Regions from separate parts of the Pseudomonas sp. PK-RTE-24 genome, predicted to be linked through region 2. Evidence: riboswitches for the same ligand, from Rfam matches in the RefSeq annotation. Region 2 holds a riboswitch; each other region holds the start of a gene.
What was found. Region 2 has a riboswitch for cobalamin ahead of ACV8MC_RS18390 (ABC transporter substrate-binding protein). Riboswitches for the same ligand answer to the same signal wherever they lie in the genome.
Positions count from the first base shown of each region.

Region 1 (7,265 bases), 670 kb from region 2:
CGGGGGCGAATGCCTAGGGCTTTTTTGCCTGTGGCGGCCAGCTCGGAACTTCGCGGCGGGCACCGGTAGCTTGCGCCGTTGCCGGCATCTCGCCCCACTGGCCCTGGCCTTCGCCGGATTTGCTGTCTGTGCCTGACGGAGATTGCGCTTGTGATTGGGCGCTGGATGAAGGTTGTTCGCGACGGCGATGGCGCAGGGCAAATTCGGCCACCGCGTCGATATCCTCTTCAGCAATCGCATCGGCCCCACGCCACGCCGCATGGGCGCGAGCCGCGCGCAACCAGACCAGATCAGCGCGCAAGCCATCGACGCCGGCGGCGAAACAACGCTCGGTAATCAACGCCAATGCCGCATCATCCAGCGGGATGGCTGCCAAGCGCTCGCGGGCGCTTTCACAGCGCGAACGCAGGATGTGTTGCTCGCTCGCCCACTGCGCGCAGAACCCTTGCGGATTGCTGTCGAAATCCAGCCGCCGGCGAATGATCTGTCCACGTTCGGCGGGCGCAGTGTGGCCGCTGAGGGCAACGTTCAAGCCGAAGCGGTCAAGCAGTTGTGGCCGCAGTTCGCCCTCTTCCGGGTTCATGGTGCCGATCAGAACGAATTTGGCCGAATGCCGATGGGAAATGCCGTCACGCTCGATCAGGTTGGTACCGCTGGCGGCGACATCGAGCAGCAGGTCGACCAGATGATCGGGCAGCAGATTCACCTCATCGACATAGAGCACGCCACCGTCAGCCTTGGCCAGAACACCGGGCGAAAACTGCGCGCGACCGCCGCTCAGGGCAGCGTCGAGATCGAGGGTGCCGACCAGGCGCTCTTCAGTTGCGCCCAATGGCAACGTGACGAATTGGCCGCTGGCGAGCAGATCCGCCAAGCCCCGGGCCAGGGTCGACTTGGCCATGCCGCGCGGACCTTCGATGAGTACGCCGCCGATTTTCGGGTCGATGGCGGTCAGGCACAGGGCGAGCTTCAAGTCATCGGCGCCGACCACGGCGGAGAGCGGGAAATGCGGGGTGTCGGTCATGGGTTTCTCTTTCGTGGTCGTGGATGGTCGTGACGTTGTGGTGTGTCAGTTGTTGCCCTCACCCTAGCCTCTCCCAGAGGGAGAGGGAACAGACCGTGATGGCCTCTCGAGTTCTGTCGACGTGATGCATCGGGGTCGACGCAAACTTCGACAGCGCTAAAGATCGGCCCCCTCTCCCTCCGGGAGAGGGCTGGGGTGAGGGTAGCTTTTTAGCGGTTACATATCTTCCTCGATATCCAACAGCAAATTCTCCAGCGCCTCTTTATAAGCCCCAGGCTCCTGCCACATTCCGCGCTGCTGCGCTTCGAGCATGCGTTCGGTCATGTCGCGCAGCGCATGGGGATTATGCTCACGAACAAAATCCCGGGTCGCCGGATCGAGCAAATATGCCTCCGCCAGCAACGCGTACTGATGGTCGTCGATCAACTGCGTCGTCGCATCGAAGGCGAACAGATTATCAACCGTCGCCGCCAGTTCGAACGCGCCTTTGTAGCCGTGACGCTTGATTCCGTCGATCCACTTCGGATTCGCCGCGCGCGAGCGCACCACGCGGTTCAATTCTTCCTTCAAGGTACGAATCTTCGGCAGATCCGGTTGGCTGTGATCGCCGTAATAACTGGCCGCCGCTTCGCCGCGCAGAGTCTCCACCGCCGCGAGCATGCCGCCCTGGAACTGGTAGTAATCGTTGGAATCGAGCAAGTCATGCTCGCGGTTGTCCTGGTTTTGCAGCACGGCTTGCACCTGGCTCAGGCGCTGGCTGAATTGCGCGCGGGCGGCCGTGCCCTCGTCGGCACCGCCGTAAGCATAGGCGCCCCAGTTCAGGTAGACCTCGGCGAGGTCTTCGCGCGACTGCCACAGACGTCCGTCGATAGCGCCTTGCACACCGGCGCCATACGCCCCCGGTTTCGCGCCGAAGATGCGCCACCCGGCTTGACGCCGCGCGGTGTCCTCATCGACGCCCGATTGCAATAACGCCTCGCGTTCGGCACGTACCTTGGCGGCGAGTGGGTTCAAGTCATCCGGCTCGTCCAGCGCGGCCACCGCTTGCACGGCGGCGTCGAACAGGCGGATGAGATTGGCAAACGCATCACGGAAAAACCCCGAAACCCGCAGCGTCACGTCAACTCGCGGACGATCGAGCAGGCTCAGCGGCAGAATCTCGAAATCATCCACGCGCTGACTGCCCGTGGCCCAGACCGGACGCACGCCCATCAAAGCCATGGCCTGAGCGATGTCGTCGCCGCCGGTGCGCATGGTCGCGGTGCCCCAGACCGACAGGCCGAGCTGGCGCAAGTGATCGCCGTGGTCCTGCAGATGCCGTTCGAGAATCAGCGTTGCCGACTGGAATCCGATGCGCCACGCGGTGGTGGTCGGCAGATTGCGCACGTCCACCGAATAGAAGTTGCGCCCGGTCGGCAGCACGTCGAGGCGGCCACGGCTGGGCGCACCGCTGGGGCCGGCCGGGACGAAACGACCGCTGAGGGCGTCGAGCAGACCGCGCATTTCGGCGGGGCCGCAAGCGTCGAGGCGCGGGGCGACGACTTCGCGCAGATGGTCGAGTATCGAATCAACCTCAGCCCAACCCGCCCCTTGTGGGAGCGAGCCTGCTCGCGAACTCGGTGTGTCATTCAACAATGATTTACCTGACGCACCGCTTTCGCGAGCAGGCTCGCTCCCACAGGGGACATTCAGTGCTTGGAAGATCAGGCCTGCGGCGAAGAGTTCGAGGCGTTCGCGGGTGTCGCCGGCGGTGCGCCAGACTTCTTCGCTGATGGCCTGCAACTCGATCGGACACGGGCCATTCCAAGGATCGGCCAATGCACAATCCAAGGGGTCGAAGCCCAACTCAAACGCCTTGGCCAACGCTCGCAACAAGCTCGACTGCGCGCCTTTACCGTCACCGCGCGGGATGCGCAGCAACGCCAGCAAGGTGTCGATACGCAAGCGCCCGCTCGGCGATTCACCAAAAATGTGCAACCCATCGCGAATCTGCGATTCCTTCAGATCGCACAGATAAGTGTCGAGACGCGGCAACCAGATCGCCGCATCGGCATCGCTGTCCAGCGCTGCATCCAGTTGCAGCTCGCGGTCGATCTGCGTGTCCCGCACCAATTGCAGAATGTCGCGCTGCAACTCGCGGGCACGGCGCGGATCGAGCAGTTGCGCCTCGTAATATTCGTCGGCCAGCAACTCCAGATTGCGCAGCGGCCCATAGGTTTCGGCGCGGGTCAGCGGTGGCATCAAGTGGTCGATGATCACCGCTTGCGTGCGCCGTTTGGCCTGGGCACCCTCGCCCGGATCGTTGACGATAAACGGATAGATATTCGGCAACGGCCCGAGCAGCGCGTCGGGCCAGCAGTTTTCCGACAGCCCAACACCTTTGCCCGGCAGCCATTCGAGATTGCCGTGCTTGCCGACGTGGATCACGCCGTGGGCGCCGTAGGTGTTGCGCAACCAGAAATAGAAGGCCAGATAGCCGTGCGGCGGGACCAGATCCGGGTCGTGATACACCGAGCTGGGATCGACCTGATAACCGCGGGCCGGCTGGATGCCGACAAAGGTCAGACCGAAACGCAGACCGGCGATCATCAGCCGGCCGTCGCGACACATCGGATCGTTGTGTGGCGATCCCCAGCGCTCGAGTACCGCCGCGCGATTCGCCTCCGGCAACGCGTTGAACATTGCCAGGTAATCGTCCATCGCCAGGCTTTGCTGGCACGGGCGCAGGTCAAGACTGTCGAGGTCGTTGCTGACACCGCCGAGCAATTGCTGGATCAGCTCGGTGCCGCTATCGGGCAACTCGGCCGTGACCGGATAACCCTCTTCGCGCAAAGCGCGGAGGATGTTCAGCGCCGCCGCTGGCGTATCGAGGCCGACACCGTTGCCGATGCGGCCGTCGCGGGTCGGGTAGTTGGCGAGGATCAGCGCGATGCGTTTTTCGCCATTGGGCACCCGCCCCAGAGCAATCCAGCGCCGCGCCAGTTCGGCGACGAAATCCATGCGTTCAGGTTGGGCGCGATAACAGACCACATCGGACTGGCTGCGCTCGCTGCGCCAGGCCAGATCCTTGAAGCTGATCGGGCGGCTGATGATGCGTCCGTCAAGTTCGGGCAAAGCAATGTGCATCGCCAGATCGCGCGGCCCGAGGCCCTGCTCGCTGTCGCGCCAGCCAGGCTCGTTGTCCTGGGCGCAGATCGCTTGAATCACCGGGATGTTGCGGCGAAACGGGCGCAGATGCGGCGCCTCGGGACTCGATTGGGCAAAACCGGTGGTGTTGAGAATCACCCCCGCCTCGACTTCATCCAGCCAGTCCTCGACCACCGACAAGCAACCGGGTTCTTTCAGACTGGCCACCGCGATCGGCAGCGGATTGAGTCCGGCTGCCTGCAAACGCTGACAGAACACATCGATGAACGCCGTGTTCGCCGCCTGCAAATGCGAGCGATAAAACAACAGCGCCGCCACCGGTTGACCGGGCAGCCATTCGGCTTGCCAGTCGCTCAGGGCAGCGCTGTTTTTCTGTGGGTGATAAATCGCCGTGCGCGGCAGGGTTTGCGGCTCGCTCCACGGGTAATCGCGGGCGAACCATTGGTTGCCCAGGCAACGGAAGAAATCCAGCGCGTTACCCATGCCGCCCTGACGCAGGAATTGCCAGAGTCGATCGCGCACGTCGGCGCTGACCGTGCTCAAGTCGCTGAGCTCGGGGTCCGGGCGGTCATCGCCGGGCACCAGAATCAGTTGCACGCCGCGTTCGGACAACTCGACCAGCCGCGCGACACCGTAGCGCCAATAGGCGATGCCGCCGTGCAGTGAGATCAGAATGACCTTGGCGTGGCGCAGCACTTCGTCGACATACAGATCGACAGAGGCGTGATTCTGGACCTGCATCGGGTTGGCCAGACGCAGGCTCGGATAATCATCGGGCAGTTGCTGCGCAGCCTCGGCGAGCAGCGCCAGGCTGGAATCGCCGCTGCACAGGATCACCAGCTCGGCGGGGGTTTGTCCGAGGTCGGCAATGTTGTCGTCCGAGACGAATCCGCCGGGCTGGGTCCTGAGCAGGTGCATGGCTTAAACGCTGAGCGCAGCGCGCAATTGCGCTTCGAGTTGTGCCGCATCAAGCTCCTGACCGATCAGCACCAGACGCGTCACCCGCGCTTCGTCGGCACCCCACTGGCGGTCGAAATGCTTGTCGAAACGCGTGCCCACGCCCTGGATCAACAGGCGCATCGGCTTGTTCGGAATCGCCGCGAAGCCTTTGACCCGCAGGATGCCGTGCTGCACCACCAGTTGCGTCAGCGCGTCGAGCAGCAGGCTTTCGTCGGCTTGCGGCAATTCGATGGAGATCGAATCGAAGGCGTCGTGATCGTGGTCGTCGTCATCACCGTCATGGTGGTGATCGTGGTGGCTGTGGCGGCTGTCGATATGCTCTTCAGAGCCGGCACCGAGACCGATCAGCACGTCGAGCGGCAGGCGGCCATTGCTGGCTTCGACGATTTTTACCGCTGGCGGCAGCTCTTCGGCGACTTCAGCGCGTACGCGAGCCAGATCTTCCGGGCTGGTCTGGTCGGCTTTGTTGAGGATGACCAGGTCAGCGCTGGCCAGTTGATCGGCGAACAGTTCATGCAGTGGCGATTCGTGATCAAGGTTCGGATCGAGTTTGCGCTGGGCATCGACCTGATCCGGGAACGCAGCGAATGTGCCTGCGGCGACCGCCGGGCTATCGACCACGGTGATGACTGCATCGACGGTGCAGGCACTGCGAATTTCCGGCCACTGGAAGGCTTGCACCAACGGCTTGGGCAGGGCCAGGCCCGAGGTTTCAATAAGAATGTGGTCGAGATCGCCGCGACGGGCGACCAGTTCGCGCATCACCGGGAAGAATTCTTCCTGCACCGTGCAGCACAGGCAGCCGTTGGTCAGCTCATAAACGCGGCCGCTGGCCTCTTCTTCGGTGCAGCCGATGGTGCATTGCTTGAGGATTTCACCGTCGATGCCCAGCTCGCCAAACTCGTTGACGATCACCGCGATGCGCCGGCCCTGAGCGTTGTCGAGCATGTGCCGCAGCAGCGTGGTTTTGCCCGAACCGAGGAAACCGGTGACGATGGTGACGGGGAGTTTGGCCAGTGTTTTCATCGGTATGCCCTTTGGCAAGCGGCGGGCATACGGGACGAGAACCGGCAGCGCGCGTGCACGCCGGAAGCATTCGCCACCGGATCACCCCGCCCGGTTGTAGTGAGAATCTGTGACGAGGCAGGTCTCCTGGCTGACGGCGTTCAGGCGTTGGGCCTGGCGTCCATTGCGCCTTCCCGCTGGCTCATCGGTTGAGCTGGCAGTGGCGTGGCAACGAACATCACCGTTCACAGTTGCGGGGGCAGCCGCGGCTTTGACCGCGTTCCCTTCTTAGCTTCGGCGAGTGCCGAAGAACCTCGAAAGCGCAAGGCTACGCATGGGTCCGTCGTGGGTCAATGGTCGGTGAGTCTGAAACTGGGGGTATATCCGTTGCTGCGGTAACGGCTTCTTATGGTTTCGCTCTTACAGCGAGTCCCTTTTTCAAACGCCAAAAAGGAACCAAAAGGCTTTGCCCCGGCGTACGGCCCGCTCGCTGGGGCTCGGGGTACCTTCGTTACGGGACCGATCCGGGCGCAGCGGCTACGGTTTGCTTCGCTGCACCTCCTTCCGCTGTGTACGACTGCGTCGTACGGTCGCTGCGCTCCCACCCCCGGATCGATCCCGTAACGAAGCCTGCCGAAGGGGCAAAAGATCAAGAGCCGAAGCAAAAGCAGAAGCCAGATCAAAAGATCGCAGCCTTCGGCAGCTCCTACAGTTGGATCGCGCACCAGCTCAAGAACAGGTGGCTGTCAGGCCGCCTTCGCGAGCAGGCTCGCCTACAAAGCAAACGCAAAGCAGCGCAGCTGCCCGCGGCGAAGCCGCCCCACTCAACAATGAGCGTTAGCTCGAGTGCTCTTGATCTTGATCCACCGGCGACGTCGGAAGGCTGAGTGGAGGGATTGATCCGGGCGTGGGAGCGCAGCGACCGTACGACGCAGTCGTACACAGCGAGTGTAGGTGCAGCGAAGCAAACCGGAGCCGCTGCGCCCGGATCAGTCCCGGAGCGAAGGAACCCGAGCCTGCGAGGGCCGAACGTAGGAGCAAGCCTTTTTGGGTACTTTTTCGGCGTTTGGAAAAAGTGCCTCGCCGTAAGGGCGAAACCGTAATCAGCAACACCCGCAGCAACGGATAT
Region 1 covers NZ_CM133224.1:4,726,653-4,733,917, forward strand. Annotated here, with positions in the region: gene ACV8MC_RS21155 (vWA domain-containing protein) at 1-41, opposite strand, end outside; gene ACV8MC_RS21160 (ATP-binding protein) at 14-1,024, opposite strand; gene cobN (cobaltochelatase subunit CobN) at 1,241-5,089, opposite strand; gene cobW (cobalamin biosynthesis protein CobW) at 5,093-6,157, opposite strand; cobalamin riboswitch at 6,257-6,468, opposite strand.
Region 1: another riboswitch for cobalamin. It lies ahead of cobW (cobalamin biosynthesis protein CobW); the one in region 2 lies ahead of ACV8MC_RS18390 (ABC transporter substrate-binding protein).

Region 2 (7,265 bases):
TCCGGCCAAGCCGTCAGCACTTCGAACCCGCTCTCCGTCACCGCGACCATATGCTCCCACTGCGCCGACAACGAGCCATCCTTGGTCAATACGGTCCAGCCATCCGGCATGTTCTTCACATGGCGTTTGCCGGCATTGAGCATCGGTTCCACGGTGAAAATCATCCCGGCCTTAAGCTTCAGGCCCTGATTGGGAAAGCCGTAATGCAGGATCTGCGGTTCATCGTGATAGACCTTGCCGATGCCATGGCCGCAGTATTCGCGTACCACACTGAAGCCCTCCGCCTCCGCCAGGCTCTGGATCGCGTGGCCGATATCGCCCAGCGTTGCGCCCGGCTTCACTGCACGGATGCCTGCGCACATGGCTTCGTAGGTGGTCTTGATCAGGTGCTGCGCTTCAGGAGTCGCCTCGCCCACCACATACATGCGACTGGTATCGCCGAACCAGCCGTCCTTGATCACCGCGATGTCGAGGTTGACGATGTCGCCGTCTTTCAATGGCGTACCCGATGGAATCCCGTGGCACACCACATCGTTGACCGACGCGCAGACGGTTTTCGGAAAGCCGTGATAACCGACATTGGCTGGCACCGCCTTCTGCACATTGACGATGTAATCGTTGCACAGTCGATCCAGCTCATCGGTGGTCACGCCAGCCTTCACATGCGGCACCAGCATTGCCAGCACTTCAGCGGCGAGTTTGCCGGCGGCGCGGGATTTTTCGATGTCGGCCGGGGTGTTGATCTTGATCTGGTTTCTCATGCGCTGACGGCTTCCTGAGTCAGTTGTTGCAGATCCAGCCCACCATTCTGTTCGGCGCGGATCAGCAGGCGGCAAATGGCGCTGTGGTCGAGATTGGGATGCAGCTCGGCGAGCATGCCGATGCGCATCCAGTGCTCAGCCTGCGCGTTGATCGAGCGGCTGAGGGCGTTGCTGGAGATACGCAGGTTCTCGTGCATGTCCTCTGAGATTTTTACGATGCCCATATATGAATCCGATACGATGTGTATATGGAACGTATATTAGCCAAGCTTACCCTCGGATTGCAAACGCTCCGCCACGCAAACACGCACCCGTGTAGGAGCTGCCGAAGGCTGCGATCTTTTGATCTTGCCCGTTAAAGACCAGATCAAAAGATCGCAGCCTTCGGCAGCTCCTACCAAAGCAGATTCGGCTCCCCATCAGCGGCCTGATCGACTACCATGCCCGCGCCGGTTTCCACACGGAATTAATAGGGAATCCGAGGTGCTCCACGCATCAATCGGAACTGCCCCCGCAACTGTAGGTGCCGAGCCTGCTCCTCGACTGCCACTGGGTGAATCCCGGGAAGGCCGGAGCGTGGCAATGACGCATCAGTCAGGAGACCTGCCGGCACAGTGACTGACCAACCGGCGGGGTGTCCGGGAAGGACATCGTGCCGTGCGCATTTTCCCCGTGCCGGCCTTGCGCAGTTTCCACGACCGCGCCCGAGGTGTATTTCCAACCGTACCCGCCCGCTCCCGTACGGTTCCCTTGGAGACTGCCCCATGCTGCTGCCCCGCGTTGCCACCCTGCTCACCGCTCTGAGCCTTTGCGCCCTGGCGCAAGCGGCGCCGACTGCGTATCCGCTGACCGTCGAAAACTGTGGCAGCAGCCTGACCTTTCAGCACGCGCCTGCGCGCACGGTGACCATCGGCCAGGCCGGCACGGAAATGCTCTATGCCTTGGGTCTGGGCGACAAAGTCGTTGGCACTTCGCTGTGGTTCAACGACGTGCTGGGCACATACAAAGCGCAGAACGACAGGATCGAGCGCCTTGCCGACAACGAGCCGAGTTTCGAAGCGGTGATCGCCAAACGCCCGGAGCTGGTTGCCGTCGAGCTGGAATGGATGGTCGGCCCGCAAGGCGCGGTCGGCACCCGCGAGCAGTTTCATGAACTGAAGATTCCTACCTATCTGCTGCCCTCCGATTGCGAAGCCAAGGACAACCTCGTCGGTTCGGACGGCACGCGGCTGGCGCCGTTTCGCATCGACAGCATCTACAAAAGCGTGAGCCAACTGGCGGCGATTTTCGATGTGCAGGCGCGTGGCGAGCAGCTCAATGAGCAGCTCAAAGCCAGCCTCGCGCAGTCGATCGCCACCGCGAAAAAGCAGCAGCGCAAAGACGTCAGCGCTCTGGTGTGGTTCTCCAGCGCCGAGATGGACATCGAGCCGTTCGTGGCCGGGCACAAAGGCGTTCCCGATTTCATGCTCAGCACCCTCGGCGTGCGCAACGTCGTCGAGTCCGATGAAGAATGGCCAACCGTCGGCTGGGAAACCATCGCCAAGGCCAACCCGACGTTTCTGGTGATCGCGCGCATGGATCGTCGGCGTTTCCCGGCGGACGATTATCAAAAGAAACTCGCCTTCCTGCGCAGTGATCCGGTGACGCGCAACATGGACGCGGTCAAGCACAACCGCATCATCATCCTTGACGCCATGGCCATGCAGGCCAGCCTGCGCACCTTCGATGGCCTCGCACAATTGGCCAGTGCCATCAACGGCTACGACCTGTCGCAATGAGCAGACGCCTGATCCGTTTGCTGCTGGTGCTGTTGACGCTGTCGGTCGCGCTGATTGGCGGCGTGGCCATTGGCGAGACTTCGATCGAGCCGAGCGTGGTGTTGCAGGTGCTGGCCAACAAGCTGTGGGGCGCCGGTTATGTGCTCGACCCGATCGACGAAGGCATTGTCTGGAACTATCGCCTGACCCGCGCGCTGGTCGCGGCGGCCTGCGGCGCCGGTTTGGCGACCTGTGGCGTAATCCTGCAGTCGCTGCTGCGCAATCCGTTGGCCGATCCGTATCTGCTGGGAATTTCTGCTGGCGCCTCGACTGGCGCGGTGATGGTCGCCCTGCTTGGCGTCGGCGCCGGGGCGATTTCACTGTCGGTCGGTGCTTTTGCCGGCGCGGTGACCGCTTTCGCACTGGTGATCCTGTTGGCGCGAGTCAGCGGCTCGGCCAGCGGCACCGGACAGATCATTCTGGCCGGGATTGCCGGCTCGCAGCTGTTCAACGCCCTCACCGCTTTTCTGATCACCCGCTCGGCCAGCTCGGAACAGGCGCGCGGGATCATGTTCTGGCTGCTCGGCAATCTCGGCGGCGTGCGCTGGCCGTCGGTGTGGCTGGCGGTGCCGGTAGCAGTGTTGGGGTTGGTTGTTTGTCTGTGGCATCGCCGGGCGCTGGATGCGTTCACCTTTGGTGCGGACTCGGCGGCGTCTCTCGGCATTCCAGTGCGACGTGTGCAAATTCTGTTGATTGGCTGCGCCGCGCTGGTGACGGCGGTGATGGTGTCGATTGTCGGCTCGATCGGCTTTGTCGGTCTGGTGATTCCCCATGCCGCGCGGTTGTTGCTCGGCACCAGCCATGCGCGTCTGCTGCCGGCCAGTGCGTTGGGCGGCGCAGTGTTTCTGATCGCCGCCGATGTGCTGTCACGCACCCTGATCAAGGGTCAGGTGATTCCTGTCGGCGTGATTACCGCGCTGGTCGGCGCGCCAGTGTTCGCGCTGATTCTGGTGGGCCGGAGATCGGCGCGATGAACACGGTTCTGAGTTGTGCGGGTGTGGGCTTCAAAGTGCGCGGTGCCGAATTGCTCAACGGTGTTAGCCTCGACGTTGAGCGCGGCGAGACCCTGGGCATTGTCGGGCCGAACGGGTCGGGGAAATCCACGTTGCTCAAATTGCTGGCCGGGCTGCGTGAACCGAGCGTGGGCCATGTGCAGCTCGACGGTCGGACGCTGCGCAAGATGTCGCGGCGCACTATCGCGCAGACGCTGGCGGTGGTTGAGCAACAGGCCGATACCGACGATGGCATTCGCGTGTTCGACGCGGTGGCGCTGGGGCGCACGCCGTGGTTGTCGGCGCTGCAACCGTGGTCGCCGGCCGATGACGCCATCGTCGAGCAAGCGCTGGTCGACGTCGACGCCGTGCACCTGCACAACCGCCTCTGGCGCAGCCTCTCCGGCGGTGAACGCCAACGCGTGCACATCGCCCGCGCACTGGCGCAACGCCCGCAGATCCTGCTGCTCGACGAGCCGGCCAACCATCTCGATATCCAGCATCAGTTGAGCATTCTGCAAGTGGTGCGAGCACTGCCGGTGACTACGCTGATCGCCTTGCACGACCTCAATCAGGCGCTCAAATGCGATCGCCTGGCAGTGCTGGAGCGCGGGCGTCTGGTAGCATTGGGCGAGCCGCTGCACGTGCTGACGCCGGAGCGGTTACAGACGACTTTCGGGGTCAGGGCGCACTATCTGACGGACCCGTTCGATGGTGCGCCGATATTGCGCTTCCTTGCCTGATGCATGTGTAGCTGACAGACCGCTTTCGCGAGCAGGCTCGCTCCCACAAAGGATTTGTGTGTTGCCGTGAATGACGGGGAGAACGCGAATTCTGTGGGAGCGAGCCTGCTCGCGAAGGCGTCAGGTCATCCAACATAGAGGTCGACTGACACACCGCTTTCGCGAGCAGGCTCGCTCCCACAGGGTTATGTATTCCAGGGCGGTAAAGGGTCAGGCCCACTCTTTGCGCAGTTGCCGCGCGGCGCCGACCATGTGCACCAGCGCCGCTTCGGTTTCTGGCCAGCCTCGGGTTTTCAACCCGCAATCCGGATTGACCCACAGCCGCTCAACCGGAATACGCTGCGCCGCCTTGCGCAGCAAGCCGACCATTTGCGTCACATCCGGAATCCGTGGCGAGTGAATGTCGTACACGCCGGGGCCGATGTCGTTCGGGTAGGCAAACGCTTCAAACGCTTCGAGCAGTTCCATGTCCGAACGCGAGGTTTCGATGGTGATGACATCGGCGTCCATCGCCGCGATCGACTCGATCACATCGTTGAACTCGCTGTAGCACATGTGCGTGTGGATCTGCGTTTCGTCGCGCACGCCGGAGGCGCACAGGCGGAACGCTTCGCTCGCCCAGTGCAGATACGCCGGCCATTGCGCCCGGCGTAACGGCAAGCCTTCACGGAACGCCGCTTCGTCGATCTGCACGATTTTGATTCCCGCCGCTTCCAGATCATTCACCTCGTCACGAATGGCCAGCGCCAGTTGTTGAGCCTGCACCTCGCGGCTGACGTCTTCGCGCGGGAACGACCACATCAGCATGGTCACCGGGCCGGTCAGCATGCCTTTCATGACCTTGTCGGTTAGGCCTTGGGCGTAGCGGATCCACTCGACCGTCATCGCCTGCGGGCGGCTTAGGTCACCGAAAATCACCGCCGGTTTGACGCAGCGCGAACCGTAGCTCTGCACCCAGCCAAAGCGGGTGAAGGCATAGCCGTCGAGCTGTTCGGCGAAGTATTCGACCATGTCGTTGCGCTCGGCCTCACCGTGCACCAGCACATCCAGGCCGAGGCGTTCTTGAATTTCCACCGCGTGGCGAATCTCCGTGTGCATCGCATCGGTGTAATCGGCCGCGCTGAGCTTGCCTTGCTTGTAGGCCTGACGCGCCAGACGGATCGCCGCCGTTTGCGGAAACGAACCAATGGTGGTGGTCGGGAATAACGGCAGGTCGAGCTTGCCGCGCTGTTTGGCAATACGCTGGGCAAACGGCGATTGGCGTTGCGCATCCTTGGCAGTGATCGCCGCGACCCGCGCTTGTACCGCCGGTTTGTGAATACGCGGCGAGGCAGCGCGGCTGGTCTGCACCGAACGGCTTTGCGCGAGGGCACGCAGTACCTTCGGCGCTTCCGGTTCGCTGACCGCTTGAGCGAGCACGGCGACCTCTTCGCACTTCTGCACGGCGAACGCCAGCCAGCTTTTCAGTTCGGCATCGAGCTGGTCTTCGCGGCCCAGATCAACCGGGCTGTGCAGCAATGAACAGGACGGTGCTACCCACAAACGATCACCCAGACGCTCATGAGCATGGCGCAGCGTCGCCAGCGCGTTTTGCAGATCGCAGCGCCAGACGTTCCGACCGTTGACCACACCCAGCGACAGCACCTTATAAGCCGGCAGACGATCCAGAATGGTCGGGTACTGATCCGGCGCGCGCACCAGATCGATGTGCAAGCCATCGACCGGCAGGTTCGCCGCCAGACCGAGATTTTCTTCCAGGCCACCGAAGTACGTGGCGAGCAGTTTTTTCAGCGGATCGCGCTGGATCTGGTTGTAGGCGCGCTCGAAGGCATTCTTCCAGTCCTGCGGCAGATCGAGCACCAGAATCGGCTCGTCGATCTGCACCCACTCCACACCCAACGCCGCCAGCCGCGCGAAGATCTGGCCGTACAGCGGCAGCAGGCGGTCAAGCAAATCGAGTTTGTCGAAGTCGACGCCTTTGGTTTTACCCAGCCACAGATAGGTCAGCGGACCGATGATCACCGGTTTGACGTTGTGCCCCAGCACACGGGCCTCTTCGGTTTCCTCAAACAACTGCTCCCAACCCAGCTGAAATTGTTGATCGACGCTGAATTCCGGTACGAGGTAGTGATAGTTGGTGTCGAACCACTTGGTCATTTCCTGAGCGTGGCCTTCGCCGCAGCAAGCATTGCTGACGCCACGGGCCATGCTGAACAGGGTGTGCAGCGTGGCTTTGCCGTCATGGGGGCGGAAGCGCTCGGGGATCACGCCGAACATCAGCGAGTGGGTCAGCACTTGGTCGTACCAGGCGAAATCGCCAACCGGCAGCAAGTCGATGCCGGCGTTTTTCTGCAAGTCCCAATGGACCTTGCGCAGCTCACGCCCGACGTCACGCAGGCCCGCCTCGTTCAGTTCTCCTTTCCAGAACGCCTCTTGCGCTTTCTTCAGTTCGCGGTCGCGACCGATGCGCGGAAATCCAAGGGAATGGGCCAGTGCCATGACAAACAACTCCAGATGCTTATTCGATGGCGGGTATTGTCGGGAACCGGACTTGATGAAACAAACTCAATAAATTCTAGATCATCACAAGTTCTACTCATGCACAGCCGCCCCGTAGGAGCTGCCGAAGGCTGCGATCTTCTGGCCGTAGGGACGCAGAGCGTCCAAGGCTGCATTCCCACGCGGAGCGTGGGAACGATCAGAACACGTAAGGGCAACATGCAAGTTTTCGTTCTATCGTTAGATCCAAATGGCTGAATTTTCCAAGGATTAGAGGTTGCGAGAGAGGATGTCTGCGCCTAAGTTGCACGCGAGTCTTTTCCCCGCGATTGGAACGCGATCAACACCATAAAGAGGTGAAGAAATGTCAAAGGAATCACGCCCTGCCGTGCTTGGGCTGATAGGCAATACTCCGCTGGTGCAGGTCACCCGCTTCGATACCGGACCGTGCAC
Region 2 covers NZ_CM133224.1:4,056,641-4,063,905, reverse strand. Annotated here, with positions in the region: gene map (type I methionyl aminopeptidase) at 1-761, opposite strand, end outside; gene ACV8MC_RS18395 (ParD-like family protein) at 758-985, opposite strand; cobalamin riboswitch at 1,195-1,386, shown strand; gene ACV8MC_RS18390 (ABC transporter substrate-binding protein) at 1,526-2,539, shown strand; gene ACV8MC_RS18385 (FecCD family ABC transporter permease) at 2,536-3,552, shown strand; gene ACV8MC_RS18380 (ABC transporter ATP-binding protein) at 3,549-4,313, shown strand; gene metE (5-methyltetrahydropteroyltriglutamate--homocysteine S-methyltransferase) at 4,524-6,812, opposite strand; gene ACV8MC_RS18370 (pyridoxal-phosphate dependent enzyme) at 7,177-7,265, shown strand, end outside.

Region 3 (7,265 bases), 1.5 Mb from region 2:
TTTCGCCGACGTTACTGTTCGAGCCGACGGTGACGTAGAGCTTGTTGCCGTCCTTGCTGGCGATGACGTTCTTGGTCCAGTGGTGATTCAGTGTACCGCCGGGCAAGTCGACGACTTTGATCGGTTGGGTCTTGATCTCGGTGGCGCCCGGCTCGTAGTTGAAACGCAGCAGGCGGTCGGTGTCGGCCACATACAAATCATTGCCGACGAGCGTCATGCCAAACGGCGAGTTGAGGTTCTGCAGGAACACCGTGCGGGTTTCTGCGACGCCATCGTGGTCGGCATCGCGCAACAGGGTGATGCGGTTCGGGCTGGGCACGCCGGCACCGGCCTTGCCCATGACTTTCTTCATCACCCAGCCACGAATGCCTTTGCTGTCATCGGGCTTGGGCGGCGCATTGGTCTCCGCCACCAGCACATCGCCGTTGGGCAGCACGTAGAGCCAGCGCGGGTGATCGAGGCCTTCGGCAAACGCGGCGACCTGGGTGCCGGCCGCTGCGATCGGTTTCGCGCCGTCCGGCCAGCCCACCGCCGGGGCGATGTTGACTGTCGGGATCAGCGTCTTGTTCGGTTCGGGCAGTTTCGGTGACGGGCCGGTGCCGTCGGAGACTTGCAGGCTGGAGGTTTCACCGCAGGCGGCGAGCCCGCCAGCGACGGCGATGATAAGAGCGAGTTGGGCCTTGCGCATTGCTGATCTTCCCTATGAATGCATTCCTAAACATAGAGGAGGGCGCAGGCCCGATGGTTCAACTGCTCAACCGCGGGCTTCCTTGAACAGCATGGCGATGCCCGGATGATAGTTGCCCGCGTCGCTGTGCAATTTGCGATAGGCGTAGGGGAAATACCAGGCCACGGCGCAGGTGTGTTCCTTTTGCAGGTCGTCTACCATGTCCTGCAATTCTTCGGGGCTGGCGCTGTGCTGAGGTTTTTGCGGAGCAACAAAGAGGCAGCCGAGCTTGAGATCGCTGGCGTAACTGATGCGCTTGGCATCGGCGGTGACGTCGAGCAGTGCCTGGGTCAGGTTGAGGTTGTTGACCCGTGGCCAGCGTTGCGTGGCCTGAATGAACGCGCGGTCTTCGGCGCCGGCAATCAGCAGGTCGGCGCGAGCATTGCGTTCGCCTTCTTCGTTCTGTTTGCGCGTGGCCGTGTCGTTCAGCGTGACCATTTCAGCCATCCACGCCGCTGCCGAGAGCAGGCCGAGATTGGCTTTCTCGTCGTGCCAATATGGCGTTTCGTTGTCGCCGCGTACGGTGTTGTAGCGATCGATACAGTCAAACCAGCGTTCCAGCACCGGGCGCAGAAATTCCAGGCGCGGGTTGCTGATGATCATGCCTTGCATCGTCGTCATCCTTATTGTTGTAGTGGGCTTTCGAAAAAAGCATGGCTCTTTGATATCACTTGTCGCAGTCTGGCACAAGATTGCCGCTGCACAATGGATCAGCGGCAGTTATTCGCGCGCAAAGCGCCTCTTCAATTGACGCTCCACCTCCAACCCTCTAACCTTCGCCGCTTGTTTCAGGTGCTCTGTGGCCCCGCGTCGACAGAGTGAAACAGGGAAGCCGGTGAGGGTGGTCTTCAAGCGAAGCCACGACGATCCCGGCGCTGCCCCCGCAACGGTAAATGAGTGAAAACTGCGCCTTGAGCCACTGCCTCGAAAGAAGCGGGAAGGCGCGCAGTCCGGCGAAACGCCGCTCATGAGCCCGGAGACCGGCCTGATCCATCTCAGCGGCATCACGGTGGGCGATGCCAGGCTTTTTGCCGTCTATTCTTGTGCCTGCCCGCCGTTATCCAGCCTCAACGGAGAGCTCCCCCCATGACTGATTCCCCCGAGCGTGACGAACGCCATCTGGCGCGCATGCAGCGCAAGAAGGCCGTGATCGACGAACGCATCGCCAGCTCGCCCGACGAATGTGGCCTGGTGCTGGTGCTGACCGGCAATGGCAAAGGCAAGAGCAGCTCGGCGTTCGGCATGCTCGCCCGCGCGATGGGCCACGGCATGCAGTGCGGCGTTGTGCAGTTCATCAAAGGCCGCAACAGCACTGGCGAAGAATTGTTTTTCCGCCGCTTCCCCGAGCAGGTGCGTTTCCACGTCATGGGCGAAGGCTTCACCTGGGAAACCCAGGATCGCCAGCGCGATATCGCCGCGGCGACCGCCGCTTGGGAAGTCTCCCGCGAATTATTGCGCGACCCTTCGATCGGTCTGGTAGTGCTCGATGAGTTGAACATCGCCCTCAAGCACGGCTACCTCGATCTCGATCAGGTGCTCAGCGATTTGCAGGCGCGCCCACCGATGCAGCACGTAGTGGTCACCGGTCGCGGCGCCAAGCCGGAAATGATCGAGATGGGCGACACGGTCACCGAAATGGGCATGCTCAAGCACGCCTTCCAGGCCGGGATCAAAGCGCAGAAAGGCGTCGAACTTTGAAGCAACCACGTCACTGCCCGGCGGTGTTGATCGCCGCGCCGGCCTCCGGTCAGGGCAAGACCACCGTCACCGCCGCACTCGCCCGTTTGCATCGCAACCAAGGGCGCAAGGTGCGCGTGTTCAAATGCGGCCCGGATTTTCTCGACCCGATGATCCTCGAGCGCGCCAGCGGTGCGCCGGTGTATCAACTGGACATGTGGATGGTCGGCGAGCAGGAAAGTCGCCGGCTGTTGTGGGAAGCCGCCGCCGAAGCCGACCTGATTCTGATCGAGGGCGTGATGGGCCTGTTCGACGGCACGCCATCCAGCGCTGATCTGGCACGCCACTTCGGTGTGCCGGTGCTCGGCGTGATCGACGGCACCGCCATGGCGCAGACCTTTGGCGCCTTGGCGCTGGGCCTGGCCAAGTATCAGCCGGACTTGCCGTTCGCTGGCGTGCTGGCCAACCGCGTCGGCACCTTGCGCCATGCGCAATTACTCGAAGGCAGCCTCACCGAAGGTCTGCGCTGGTACGGTGCGCTGTCCCGCGAAACCGGTATCGAATTGCCGAGCCGCCACCTCGGCCTGGTTCAGGCCAGCGAATTGAATGATCTGGATCTGCGCCTCGACGCGGCCGCCGATGCGCTGGCCAGCAGTTGCGAGGTCGCGCTGCCACCGGCCGTTGAATTCGCCGGGCCTGACGTCATCGCCGCCGAGCCTCTATTAAAAGGTGTGCGCATCGCCGTTGCCCGCGATGAAGCCTTTGCCTTCACCTATGGCGCCAGTCTCGATCTGCTGCGGGCGATGGGCGCCGAATTGCGCTTCTTCTCGCCGATCCGCGACACGCAATTGCCCGAGGCGGACAGCCTGTATCTGCCGGGCGGCTATCCAGAGTTGCATCACGTCGCGCTGGCGCAAAACGCCTCAATGCTGGCGGCGATCCGCGCGCACCATGCGGCGGGCAAGCCGTTGCTCGCCGAGTGTGGCGGCATGCTTTATCTGCTTGATTCGCTGACCGACGTGGAAGGCACCCGTGCTGAGCTGGTCGGTTTGCTCAAGGGCGAGGCGGTGATGCAGAAGCGTCTGGCGGCGCTGGCGTTGCAGGCGGTTGAATTGCCGGAAGGGGAGTTGCGTGGGCATACCTATCATCATTCCCTGACCACCACAGAGCTGACGCCGATTGCCCGTGGGCTGAGTCCCAATGGCGGGCGCGGCGCTGAGGCGGTTTATCGCGAGGGGCGGATGACGGCTTCTTATGTGCATTTTTATTTCCCGTCGAATCCGACTGCGATTGCCGCATTGTTTGCGCCAGATCGTGAGGCCGCCTTCGCGAGCAGGCTCGCTCCCACAATGGATGACCTGAACCCTGTGGGAGCGAGCCCGCTCGCGAAAGGCCCATGACCGACGACACCTTCTCCGAAGCCGAGCGCGCAGCGGTCTACAAGGCAATCGCCGAGCGCCGCGACATGCGCCACTTCACCGGCGGCAGCGTCGAGCCGCAGTTGCTGCGTCGTCTGCTTGAAGCCGCTCATCAAGCGCCGAGCGTCGGCCTGATGCAGCCGTGGCGCTTCATCCGCATCAGCGATCGCGCTCTGCGCGGGCAGATCCGCGATCTGGTGGAAGAAGAACGCATCCGCACCGCCGAGGCCCTTGGCGAGCGCAGCGATGAGTTCATGCAGCTCAAGGTCGAAGGCATCAACGATTGCGCCGAAGTGTTGGTCGCAGCGCTGATGGACGATCGCGAAAAACACATCTTCGGTCGGCGCACGTTGCCGGAAATGGACATGGCCTCGCTGTCCTGCGCGATCCAGAATCTGTGGCTGGCCTCCCGTGCCGAGGGCCTGGGCATGGGCTGGGTCTCGCTGTTCGAACCGCAGGCACTGGCGGATTTGCTCAAGTTGCCGGCCGGTGCCAAGCCGCTGGCGGTGTTGTGTCTCGGCCCGGTCAAGGAATTCTATCCGGCGCCGATGCTGGTACTTGAAGGCTGGGCGCAGGCGCGGCCGCTCAACGAGTTGCTGTACGAAAATTATTGGGGAGTGAGTCAATGAGTGTGGCGTTGCTGAGTGTCGCCGCAGTAGCGCTGGATGCGCTGCTTGGTGAACCGAAACGCTGGCATCCGCTGGTGGCGTTCGGCAATTTTGCCGGGCGCATCGAGCAACGCTTCAACGCCGGCGGCCGTGGCTGGCGCAGCCATGGTGTGACCGCGTGGGTGCTCGCGGTGCTGCCGCTGACTCTGCTCGCCACCGCATTTTCCTGGGCGCCCTATGTGGGCTGGATTGTCGAGATTCTCGCGCTGTATTGCGCCCTCGGCATGCGCAGCCTCGGCGAACATGTCGCGCCGGTCGCGGCTGCGTTGCGCGCCGATGATCTGGACGAGGCGCGCAAGCGTGTCGGTTATCTGGTCAGCCGCCAGACCGATGAACTCGACAGCACTGCCGTGGCCCGTGCCGCCACTGAATCGGTGCTGGAGAACGGCAGCGATGCGGTGTTCGCTGCGCTGTTCTGGTTTGTCGTCGCCGGCGCCCCGGGCGTGGTTCTGTATCGCTTGAGCAATACCCTCGATGCGATGTGGGGTTATCGCAACGAACGCTTCGAGCGTTTCGGCTGGGCGGCGGCGAAAATCGACGACGTGTTGAACTACATTCCTGCGCGTCTGGTGGCATTGACCTACGCGCTGCTCGGCAAGACCCGCCTCGCGCTGAAGTGTTGGCGCACCCAAGCGTCGCAGTGGGACAGCCCTAACGCCGGCCCGGTGATGGCGGCCGGTGCCGGTGCGCTGGGCGTCGAGTTGGGTGGCCCGGCGATCTATCACGGCGAACTGCATGAGCGCCCACAACTGGGCGAAGGTGCGCCGGCGGATGCCGATTCCATTGACCGTGGCTGGCAATTGGTCCAGCGCGGCGTATGGTTATGGCTGCTGATGCTTTGCCTGGGGGCGGAATTTTATGCTTGAGCACGGTGGCCGGTTGCGCAAGGCTGCACTCGATTACGGGATTGCCGAAGCCGACTGGCTCGACCTGTCCAGCGGCCTCGCGCCATGGCCATTCCCGATCCCGGAAATCCCGCTGCGCGCCTGGGCGCGCTTACCGGAAACCGACGACGGTCTGGAACAGGCCGCCTGCGATTACTACGGCGCCGCGCAGGTGTTGCCGGTGGCCGGCTCGCAAATGGCCATCCAGTTGCTGCCGCGTCTGCGCCGGGCCGGCAAGGTCGGCGTGTTGTCGCCGTGCTATGCCGAGCATGCCGAAGCCTGGCGGCGCAGCGGTTACATCGTCCGTGAAGTGCTCGAGCAGGAAGTCGAGTTCTTTCTCGACAGCCTCGATGTATTGGTGGTGGTCAATCCGAACAATCCGACCGGCCTCAGCCTGACCCCGGCACGCCTGCTCGACTGGCATGCGCGGCTGGCGCAACGCGGTGGCTGGCTGGTGGTCGACGAGGCGTTTATGGACAACACGCCGCAGCTGAGCCTGGCGCCCTATGCGCATCAGGTCGGGCTGGTGGTGTTGCGTTCGTTCGGCAAGTTTTTCGGTCTGGCCGGGGTGCGCCTCGGTTTCGTTCTGGCCGAGCGCAAGTTGCTCAAACTGCTCGCCGAACAGGTCGGGCCGTGGGCGGTGAGCGGGCCGACGCGGGTACTCGGTACGGCGTGCCTGCAAGACACCGAGGGCCATACCCGTCAGCGGATTCGCAGCGATGAAGCGAGCGAACGGCTGGCGGCGTTGCTGACGCGTTGCGGTTTTGCACCGCAGGGCGGCTGCGCGCTGTTTCAGTGGCTGATCACCGAGCACGCCGAAGCGCTGCACGAATTCCTCGCCCGGCGCGGCATCCTCCTGCGCCTGTTCAGCCACAACAGCAGCGTGCGTTTCGGCCTGCCAGCCGATGCCGCGCAAGAGCTGCGTCTCGAACAGGCTTTGCAAGCATTCGCCAAGGACCACCCATGACCACTCTGATGGTGCAAGGCACCACGTCCGATGCCGGCAAAAGCACATTGGTGACCGCGTTGTGCCGCTGGGCCACTCGCCAGGGCGTGGCGGTGGTGCCGTTCAAACCGCAGAACATGGCGCTCAACAGCGCAGTCACCGCTGACGGCGGCGAGATCGGCCGCGCGCAGGCAGTGCAGGCGCAAGCGGCCGGTCTTGAACCGCACACAGACATGAACCCGGTGCTGCTCAAGCCCAACAGCGACACCGGCGCGCAAGTGATCATTCATGGCCGCGCGGTGACGACGATGAACGCCGTCGCCTATCACGATTACAAGGCCATCGCGATGCAAGCGGTGCTCGCCTCGCACGAGCGACTCAGCGCTGCGTACTCGTTGGTAATGGTCGAAGGCGCCGGTTCGCCGGCGGAGATCAATCTGCGCGCCGGCGACATTGCCAACATGGGCTTTGCCGAGGCGGTGGATTGCCCGGTTTTGCTGATCGCCGACATCAATCGCGGCGGCGTGTTTGCGCATTTGGTCGGCACGCTGGAATTGCTCTCGCCGAGCGAACAGGCGAGGGTCAAAGGCTTCATCATCAACCGCTTTCGCGGCGATATCGCCTTGTTGCAACCGGGCCTCGACTGGCTGGAGCAGCGCACCGGCAAACCGGTGGTCGGCGTCTTGCCCTACGTGATGGACCTGCACCTTGAGGCCGAGGACGGAATCGACCAACGCCAGACCGACAAGGCCGAGCAGGTATTGAAAGTGGTGGTGCCGGTGCTGCCGCGCATCAGCAATCACACCGACTTCGACCCGCTGCGTCTGCATCCGCAGGTGGATCTGCAATTTGTCGGTCCGGGCCAGGCAATTCCCGCCGCCGATCTGATCATCCTGCCGGGCTCGAAAAGCGTGCGCAGTGATCTGGCTTATCTGCGCGCCAATG
Region 3 covers NZ_CM133224.1:5,586,030-5,593,294, reverse strand. Annotated here, with positions in the region: gene ACV8MC_RS25110 (PQQ-dependent sugar dehydrogenase) at 1-688, opposite strand, end outside; gene ACV8MC_RS25105 (hypothetical protein) at 755-1,339, opposite strand; cobalamin riboswitch at 1,501-1,730, shown strand; gene cobO (cob(I)yrinic acid a,c-diamide adenosyltransferase) at 1,814-2,425, shown strand; gene ACV8MC_RS25095 (cobyrinate a,c-diamide synthase) at 2,422-3,804, shown strand; gene bluB (5,6-dimethylbenzimidazole synthase) at 3,801-4,451, shown strand; gene cbiB (adenosylcobinamide-phosphate synthase CbiB) at 4,448-5,356, shown strand; gene cobD (threonine-phosphate decarboxylase CobD) at 5,349-6,341, shown strand; gene ACV8MC_RS25075 (cobyric acid synthase) at 6,338-7,265, shown strand, end outside.
Region 3: another riboswitch for cobalamin. It lies ahead of cobO (cob(I)yrinic acid a,c-diamide adenosyltransferase); the one in region 2 lies ahead of ACV8MC_RS18390 (ABC transporter substrate-binding protein).